2 regions of the Brachybacterium huguangmaarense genome follow, and region 1 is predicted to be linked to the other one. Evidence: predicted binding sites of a transcription regulator. Region 1 holds the regulator's gene; the other holds the start of a gene.

Region 1 (4,480 bases):
CGCCTGACCCCGATCGTCGGGGCCGGGCACTAGCCTGGATCGGTGCCTGACGCCGCCCCCGGACCGACCCTCGACGCCCCCGCGCTGTCCGTCCTGATGGACGCCGCGGTCCGCGCCGTGGGCGGGGACGCGCGCCCCGGGCAGGCGGCGATGGCCGAGGCCGTCGACACCGCGATGCGCGGGCACCGGCACCTGCTCGTCCAGGCGGGCACCGGCACCGGCAAGTCCCTGGCCTACCTGGTGCCGGCCCTGCGCCACGCGGTCGAGTCCCGTCGCACGGTCGTCGTCTCCACGGCGACGATCGCGCTGCAGTCGCAGATCGTGCGCAAGGACCTGCCGCGGCTCGTCGAGGCCCTCGCCCCCGAGCTGCCGCGCACCCCCACCTACTCGCTGCTCAAGGGCCGCAGCAACTACGTGTGCCTGCACAAGGTCGACGGCGGCTACCCGGACGACCTCGACCCCCAGGCCCTGTTCTCCGAAGCGGCCGCCGGCGGCGAGCGCGAGGGCTCCGAGCGCCTGGGCGAACAGGTGCGCCGTCTGCGGGAGTGGGCCGAGACCACCGACACGGGGGACCGCGACGACCTCGCCGCCCCGGTCTCCGACCGCGCCTGGCGGCAGGTCTCGGTCACGGGCGCGCAGTGCCTGGGCAGCTCGTGCCCGATGGTCGAGGCCTGCTTCGCCGAGCGCAACCGCGCGATCGCACGCGACGTCGACCTCGTCGTGACCAACCACGCCCTGATGGCGATCGACGCGTTCGACGGCCACGGCATCCTGCCCGAGCACGACGTGCTCGTCGTCGACGAGGCCCACGACCTCGTGTCCCGCGTGACGAGCGCCGTGACCGAGACGCTCACCGCCCCCATGGTGCGCGGGGCCGTGCGCGAGCTGCGCGGGCTCGGCATGGCCGCGACCGCCCTCGACGACGCGGGGGAGAGCCTGCGCGACGCCCTCGCCCAGATGCCCGACGGGCGCGTCATCGGCGACCTGCCGCCGGGCATGCTCGACGCGCTCGTGCTGCTGCGCACGGAGGCCCGCACCGCCCACTCCGACGCCAAGGACGCGGGGGAGCAGGGGAGCGCGACCGCGGCCGGCGCCCGCAAGGCCGTGCGCGCCAACCTGCAGGAGATCCTCGACGTGTGCGAGCGCCTCGTGGCGCCCGACGAGGACGACGTCGTCTCGGTCTCCCATTCCGAGCTCACGGGGCGCAGCAGCATCCAGGTGGCCCCGCTCAGCGTGGCCGGGGCGATGCGCGGCGCCGTGCTCGAGGACCGCACGGTCGTGCTGACGTCTGCGACCCTGGCCCTCGGCGGCCGCTTCGAGCCGCCCGCCGGCAGCATCGGTCTGCGGGCCGCCGACCGGCAGGAGGTCGAGTCCAGCCCGCGCGGCGGCGGCTCCTCGGCATGGAGCGGCCTCGACGTCGGCAGCCCCTTCGAGTACGCACGCCAGGGCATCCTCTACATCGCGCGGCACCTGCCGCCGCCGGGCCGCGAGGGCCCGTCGCTCTCGATGCTCGATCACCTGACCGAGCTCGTGGAGGCCTCGCGCGGGGGAGCGCTGTGCCTGTTCTCCTCGCGGCGCGGGGCCCAGCTCGCGGCCGAGCACGTGCGCGCCCGCAGCGCCCTGCCCATCGGACTGCAGGGGGAGGACTCGATCACCAACCTCGTGCGGCGCTTCCGCGAGGACGAGACGACGAGCCTGTTCGGCACCCTCTCGCTGTGGCAGGGCGTCGACGTGCAGGGTCGCGCGTGCCGCCTCGTGACGATCGACCGGATCCCGTTCCCGCGGCCCGACGACCCCCTCACGGCCGCGCGCCAGGAGCGCATCGGCGCCCGCGGCGGCAACGGCTTCATGGCCATCTCCGCGCAGCACGCGGCGCTGCTGCTGGCGCAGGGCGCCGGCCGCCTGATCCGCTCGGCCGAGGACCGCGGCATGGTGGCGGTGCTCGACCCCCGGCTCGCGACGGCGCACTACGGCTCGTTCCTGGTGAGCGCGATGCCGCCGCTGTGGCGCACTCAGGACCCCGAGGTCGCGCTCGGCGCGCTCGGGAGGCTCGCCCGCGTGTGAGGCGGCGCCGTCCTCAGACGGTGCGCAGGACCGCGACGACCTTGCCGAGGATCTCGGCGTCGTCCCCGAGGATGGGGGCGAACGAGGGGTTGTGGGGCATGAGCCAGATGTGCCCGTCGCGCTGGACGAAGGTCTTGACGGTCGCCTCGCCGTCGATCATGGCCGCGACGATCTCGCCCTTCTCGGCGACGTTCTGCGAGCGCACGACGACCCAGTCGCCGTCGCAGATGGCGGCGTCGACCATCGAGTCCCCGACGACGGCCAGCAGGAACAGGTCGCCGCTGCCCACGAGCTGCTCGGGCAGGGTGAACACGTCCTCGACCTGCTCCTGCGCCGTGATCGGCACCCCCGCGGCGATCCGGCCGACGAGCGGCACGGCGACAGAGGGGGAGGAGGGCAGCGCCTCGGCCACGGGCTCGCCCGGATCCCCGGCGTCGTCCGGCATGACGATCTCCATCGCCCGCGGACGCTTGGGGTCGCGGCGCAGGAAGCCCTTGCGCTCGAGCGCCTGCAGCTGATGGGACACCGAGGACGGCGAGGTGAGGCCGACGGCGTCCCCGATCTCGCGCATCGTCGGCGGGTAGCCGCGCGAGGCGATGGCCGCCGCGATGGTCTCGAGGATCGTGCGCTGGCGCGCGGACAGCTCGCTCGACGGCGCCCCGCCGTCCGTGAGGGCGGGATCGCTCGGCGTGGTCGGCGTCATCTGCGGGCCTTTCGTCGTCTCCCGGGCCCCGCCGCCGTCGCGCCGGCGGGCGCCGGGCGCCTCGCCCGGGCCCGGCCTCGTGCCGCGGCCGCGGAGCTCGAATGTCAGACCCCTCTGGTGGAGTGATCTCGCTGACCACAGTAGGGGCCGAGGGCACCGAAACCAAACAGGTGTTCGATCGTGTCTTGCGTGTCGCACCCGTCGCCCCTACAGTCGTACACGTATTCGATCGAACAGGAGTTCGGAGACATGACTACCATCGCCGCCGTCCCGGCCCTCGCGCAGCCCCGTCCGCGCCGTCGCCCCGCGATCGCTCGAAAGAGCGTTCGACTGGAGCTCACCCGTCGGGGGCGCGCCCTGCGCACGCTGCTCGTGCTCGCCGTCCTGCTCGTGCTCGCCGCGACCGCGATGATCTTCTCGGGAGCGCCCTCGGCCCTCGCCGACTGGGTGGGCGGGCCCCAGTACGTGTCCGTGACCGTCCAGCCCGGGGACACGCTGTGGGGCTATGCACGCACCTACGCGCCGGAGGGCATGGACCCCCGCGACTACGTGCTCCAGATCCAGCAGGCCAACGACCTCCCCACCTCGCGCGTGACCGCCGGGACCCAGCTCGACCTGCCCGTCGTCGAGGGCGCCGCCCGCTGACGGCATCGGCCCGCCCGGATCGTCGCGCGGTGCCCGCGGCGAACACCGTGATCGCACCGGGCGCCGCGGGCGCCGTGCACGATAAACTGCGCAGGTGCACTGCCCCTTCTGCCGCCACCCCGATTCGCGAGTCGTCGACTCCCGGACCGCCGACGACGGCGCCTCGATCCGCAGGCGTCGGCAGTGCCCGAACTGCTCGAGGCGCTTCTCCACGGTCGAGACGGCCTCGCTCGCCGTCGTCAAGCGCTCCGGGGTGAGCGAGCCGTTCAGCCGCGCCAAGGTGATCGCGGGCGTCCGCAAGGCCTGCCAGGGGCGCCCCGTCTCCGACGACGAGCTGGCCCTCCTCGCCCAGGAGGTCGAGGAGGCGATCCGCCAGAGCGGCCAGGCCGAGATCGACGCCCACGACGTGGGCCTCGCGATCCTCCAGCCCCTGCAGGACCTCGACCTCGTCGCCTACCTCCGCTTCGCGAGCGTGTACCAGGGCTTCGAGTCCCTCGAGGACTTCGAGAGCGCGATCGCACGGCTGCGCGCCGAGGGCGCGGAGACGCCCGCTCCCGCGGCGCCGTAGGCATCCCTCCGGACGGGGTGCGAAGCATGGCGCCGATACCCTTATGATGTGTCGCGTGCGCATCGCGCACGATGGACCGGTGGTCGCGGAGGGGAAGCCGCGGCCGCCGGTCCTTCTCCATCCGGGCCGACCGCGCCCGCCCGGCTCGTCCCGGCTGCGTGCTCGCGACAGCCGGCGGCCTCAGGCGGAGGCGCCCGCGAGACCCTCGAGCACCGCGGCGGGCAGAGGCTCCGTGTGGACCAGGTCCAGGCGCTGCGTCGAGCGGGTCATCGCGACGTACAGGTCGCCCGCTCCCCGGGAGTGCGCGGCCAGGACCGCGGCCGGCTCGACCAGCACGACCGCGTCGAACTCGAGCCCCTTGGCGTCCTGCGCGGTCATGACGGCGACGACGTCGTCGATGCCCGCGCTGCCCGTGCCCACGCGCGGCAGGCCCGTGCCCGACCGCAGGATGCGGGCGAGAGCGTCGACCGACTCCTCGGTCGTGATCACGGCGATGCGCC
Region 2 (4,480 bases), 1.0 Mb from region 1:
GCCGACCCGCATCGCGGCGCCCCCGTCGTGCACGTGCTGACCCGCAAGGGCATGGGCTTCGAGCGCGCGGAGCGGGACGTGACCGACCACTGGCACGCGACCGGCCCCTTCCAGATCGACCTGCCCAGCCCCGAGGAGGCCGCCGCGGAGACGGTCCCGGCGCCCGACGCGCCCGCCCGTCCCGCCACCTGGACGGCCCGCGCCGGCGAGGTCGTGCTCGACGCCGCCCGGGCCGACGACCGCGTGGTCGCGGTGAGCGCCGCCATGATCGACCCCGTCGGCCTCACCCCGCTCCAACAGGCGATGCCCGAGCGGGTCATCGACGTCGGCATCGCCGAGCAGCTCGCGCTCGACACCGCCGCGGGCCTGTCGCACGGCGGGGCGAAGCCGCTCGTGGCGCTGTACTCGACCTTCCTGAACCGCGCGATCGACCAGCTCCTGCTGGACGTCGCCCTGCACCACGAGGACGTCACCATCACGCTCGACCGGGCGGGGGTCACGGGCGACGACGGGCCGAGCCATCACGGCATCTGGGATCTCTCCCTCGCCGCGCAGGTCCCGGGCCTGGCCGCGTTCGCCCCGCGCGACGGCGAGCGGCTCGACGCGGCGATCCGCACGGCGCTCGCGCTCGAGGGCCCCGCTCTCGTGCGCTATCCCAAGGGGGGCTGCGGCGCGGACGTCGCCGCCCTCGCGCAGGTGCCCTCGGGCGACGTGCTCGCGGGCGACCCTGCCCGCGCCGTCGACGCGCTCGTCGTGAGCATCGGCGCGCTCGCCCGTCCGACCGTGGAGGCGGCCCGTCGCGCGGCGGACGAGACGGGTGCGAACGTGCTCGTGGTCGACCCGGTGCAGGCGCTGCCGATCTCCGAGGAGCTGATCGCGCTCGCAGCGAGCGCCCGCGCCGTCGTGACCGTCGAGGACGGCGTGGCCGTGCGCGGCGTCGGCGCGGCCCTCGCCCTCGCCCTCGGCCAGCGCGCGACCGCCTCGCATCCCACCCCGCCGGTGCGGAACCTCGGCGTGGCGCAGGGGTTCCACGCACATGCGACGCGCGCCCACATCCTCGCCGAGCACGGCCTCGACGCCGAGGGGATCGCCCGGAGCATCCGGGACGTCCTGGGCTGAGCACGACGGAGAGCCCGGACGGGGCCGTCGCGACGGACGAGGCGCTTGACGCCTCGGGGAGCGGCCCGGGTACGGTGACGGCGACGCAGTAGAGCGCCTGCAGTGGGCGGCCTCGTGGTTCTCCAGGAGGCCTCATGCCCGTCGTCCTGTCCGTCCCCGCCGGCGCACGCGGCACCGCCCTCGCCGTCGCGCACCTCGCTCTCAGCCTTCCGCTCGGCGTGTGGCTCGGGCGGGTGCCCCAGGTCAAGGAGTCCCTCGGGGCCTCGGACGCCGACTGGGGCCTCGCGACGTCGGTGGCGACGTGCGGCGAGGTCCTCGGGCTCGAGCTCGTCATCGTGCTCATCGGACGGGTCCGCACGCGCACGATGGCGCTCGTGGCCGCAGGCGTGGCCCTCGCCGCGAGCCCGCTCGTCGCGCTCTCACCGGCGCTCCCCGCTCTCGTCGTATCGCTCCTGGTGTGGATGCTCGCCGCCAAGGTCCTCGGCGCCACCGCCGGCGCCCTCGTGCTCGTGCATCAGCGGCAGCTCGGGCGGAGCGTCGTCGGGCACTTCGACGCGCTGGACAGCCTCGGCATGCTGAGCGGCGGGGCGCTGTCATGGTCGGCGATCCGCGGTGGGATCCCGGTGGCGTGGCAGCTCGCCGCGGTCGACGCGGTGATCGCGCTCGCCCTGTCCGTGCTGCGGGGGCGGCTCCCGGACGAGCCGCGTCGCACCGGCTCAGCCGAGAGGCTCGTCCTGCGTCTGCGTCGGCGCCTGAGCGCTCCCGTGGTCCTCCTCGGCGTGCTCTCGCTGCTCGCGAGCATCGTCGACGCCGCCGCCTCCCAGTGGGCCGGCATCCATCTCGCGCGGAGCGTCCATGGGAGCGTCGCCCTCGGAGCCCTCGGGTACACCGTCGTCATGGCATCCAAGAGCGTCTGCCTGCTGGTCGTCGGCGCGGTCGCCGAGCGCCTCGGCTGGAGGAGGCTCGCTCTGCTCTCCGTCGCCGTGACCGTGCCGGCGCTCGTCGTCGGGGTGGGCTCAGGACGTCTCGTGCCCGGCCTGCTCGGGCTCGTCGTCCTCGGGGTCGGCACCGCGTTCCTCGGTCCGATGGTCAACACCCTCGCGGGCGAGCAGCGCGCCGTCAGCGCGGGGGAGGCGCGGTCGATGCTCGAGCTCGGCGAGCTCCCCGCCTACCTGCTCACCCCGCTCGCGGCGGGTCTCCTCGCAGCCCATCTGGAGGTGCGGTGGGCGCTCCTCGTCCTGACGTGCGGCCCGCTTCTCCTGGGCGGCCTCCTGCTGGCGTCCCCTCGCGCCTGGCGATCCATCGGGGGAGCGGGGGCGTAGGCGCCCGATCGTGGCGCGATCCCGGCGCTCTTCCGGTGACGGGCAGGCGGTTGTCCACCAGGACGGCTCGGCCCTTCCGACTGTCGTACCGCTCCACTAGCCTGAGTTCATCGAACACGTGTTCGAAGATGACGGCGGCTCGGAGGGAGCGGACATGGACGAGGCGAGAGGACGCGGCGGCGATGCGGGGCGTCGTGCGTCCCACGACGCCGTGCCCGCCACCGGCGACTGGGTGGTCCAGAGGACTCCTCGGGACCCCGGCGCCACGGTCCCCGACGACGCGCTCAGGGCGTCGGGGACCTCTCCTGGCGGGCCCGGCGTCGACGCGCCGCGTCCCGGCACGTCCGGGGAGCCGCCGCCATGGAAGGCCGTCGTCGCGCGGCGTCCCGCGAGCCGTGAGACCGTCGCCGAGAAGGCAGGCCTGGAGGCCGCCCCCGTGCTCGCCGAGGGGCTGCGCGTCCTGTGGGACCTCTCGGCGGAGCGGTCGGCGCTCCACGCCCGCACCCTGCAGTGCCTCGCAGCCTTCTACGACGGGGACACCACGGTCGGCCCGGGAGCGACGGACGCGATCGATGCGATCGGTGTCGGGCTCGCGCTGCACTGCACGGTCGACCAGGCGGCCCGGCGGGTCGCGGACGCCTTCCTCGCCGTCGAGCACCTGCCGCGCACGTTCGCGGTGCTCGAGAGCGGAGAGATGCCCGCCGCCTGGTTCGACGACGTGATCCGGCTCGTGCGCCCCCTCGCCGTGGCGGATCGGCGTCGCGCCGACACGGTGATCGCGACCTGGGACATGCACATCCCGCCTGAGCGCTTCCGCCGCGAACTGCGCCACCTGGTCGACTGGCTGTCCGTGCGCGCCGCCGAGCCCGAGCGCGAGGACCCTCGTGCGTGCCGCAGCGTGACGATGCTGACGGATCCCCAGCCCGGGATCGGGCTGCTCGAGGTGCGGGGGCCGGCGCCGGAGATCCTCTCGCTCGCTCGGCGGCTCGATGCGGCGGCGCGCGGCCTCCAGAACGCCCAGCGCCATGCCCTCGCGCAGGGGACGGAGATCCCCGGCGACCCCGAGGGGCGGGCGGCGTCGACCGGCCGGCCCCTGTCTCTGTCCCAGCTGCGCTTCTGGCTCCTGACGGCAGCCGAGCTGGACACCGACGGCGTGCACGTGCCCGCCGATCGCTTCCGGCTGAACGTCACCGTGCCCGTGCTCACCGTGCTCGGAGCCTCCGATCAGCCCGGCATGCTCGAAGGGCGCATCCCGATCCCGCCGGACATGGCGCGGCACCTCGCCGCGGGGGAGCGCACCTGGCACCGGGTGCCGACCGATCCGTGCACCGGGGCGTTCCTCCCGATGCCCGCGGAGCGGTACACGCCGAGCCCGGCCATGCTCGAGCATCTGCGTCTGCGCCAGGCCACGTGCGCCGTGCCGGGCTGTGACCGGCCGGCGTCCTCCGCCTCGGAATGCGACCACATCGAGGAGTTCGACCACCGGGACCCGGCACGGGGAGGGCGCACCGAGATCGAGAACCTCCACCTCCCGTGCTGGCAGCATCACGCCGAGAAGACGGCCGGTCGTCTCGACCCCGAGCGTCTGCCGTCGACCGGCACCGGGCCGGGAGCCACGGCCTGGCGGGTCGGGTCCGCTGAGCACCCGTGCGCCCGCGTGGAGGTCGAGGACGACGTCGACCTCGCGACGCCGCGCGCCGTCGCCCAGCTCATGGCTTCATGGAACGCGTACCTCGCACGGGTCGAGGCCCGCAGGGCCCGACGAGCCGAGCAGGAGCAGGACACGACGTCGGACCACCCGCCCGACGAGCCGCCGACCCGGCCCCCGCGCGAAGGACCGCCGTGGTCCGAGCCTCGGCGAGGGCAACCCCCGCCGACAGACCCGCATGAGGCACCACCGTTCTGAGCCCGCGCGCGCTCGTGCCCGTGTCCGTGCTCGAGCCGGGTCCGTCTCGACGGGACGCGCCGGGTGCACCACCGCCGTCTTCGCGGGCGGCCGGGCCGCCGCGATGCCCCGCCTCCGCGACGCCGCCCTCCCC

The links. Region 1 encodes LexA, which represses DNA repair genes until DNA is damaged. Its sites were predicted from a motif close to TCGAACANNTGTTCGA; they were not measured.
Region 2: BRM3_RS12770 (HNH endonuclease signature motif containing protein) is a predicted target of LexA. The motif match lies at 2,552-2,567, and genes of this name have one in related genera.

What each region holds. Positions count from the first base shown of each region.
Region 1 covers NZ_CP107020.1:1,735,959-1,740,438, forward strand. Annotated here, with positions in the region: gene BRM3_RS07765 (ATP-dependent DNA helicase) at 97-2,064, shown strand; gene lexA (transcriptional repressor LexA) at 2,078-2,767, opposite strand; gene BRM3_RS07775 (LysM peptidoglycan-binding domain-containing protein) at 3,017-3,412, shown strand; gene nrdR (transcriptional regulator NrdR) at 3,507-3,980, shown strand; gene BRM3_RS07785 (HelD family protein) at 4,161-4,480, opposite strand, start outside.
Region 2 covers NZ_CP107020.1:2,772,067-2,776,546, reverse strand. Annotated here, with positions in the region: gene BRM3_RS12780 (1-deoxy-D-xylulose-5-phosphate synthase) at 1-1,119, shown strand, start outside; gene BRM3_RS12775 (MFS transporter) at 1,254-2,441, shown strand; gene BRM3_RS12770 (HNH endonuclease signature motif containing protein) at 2,596-4,347, shown strand.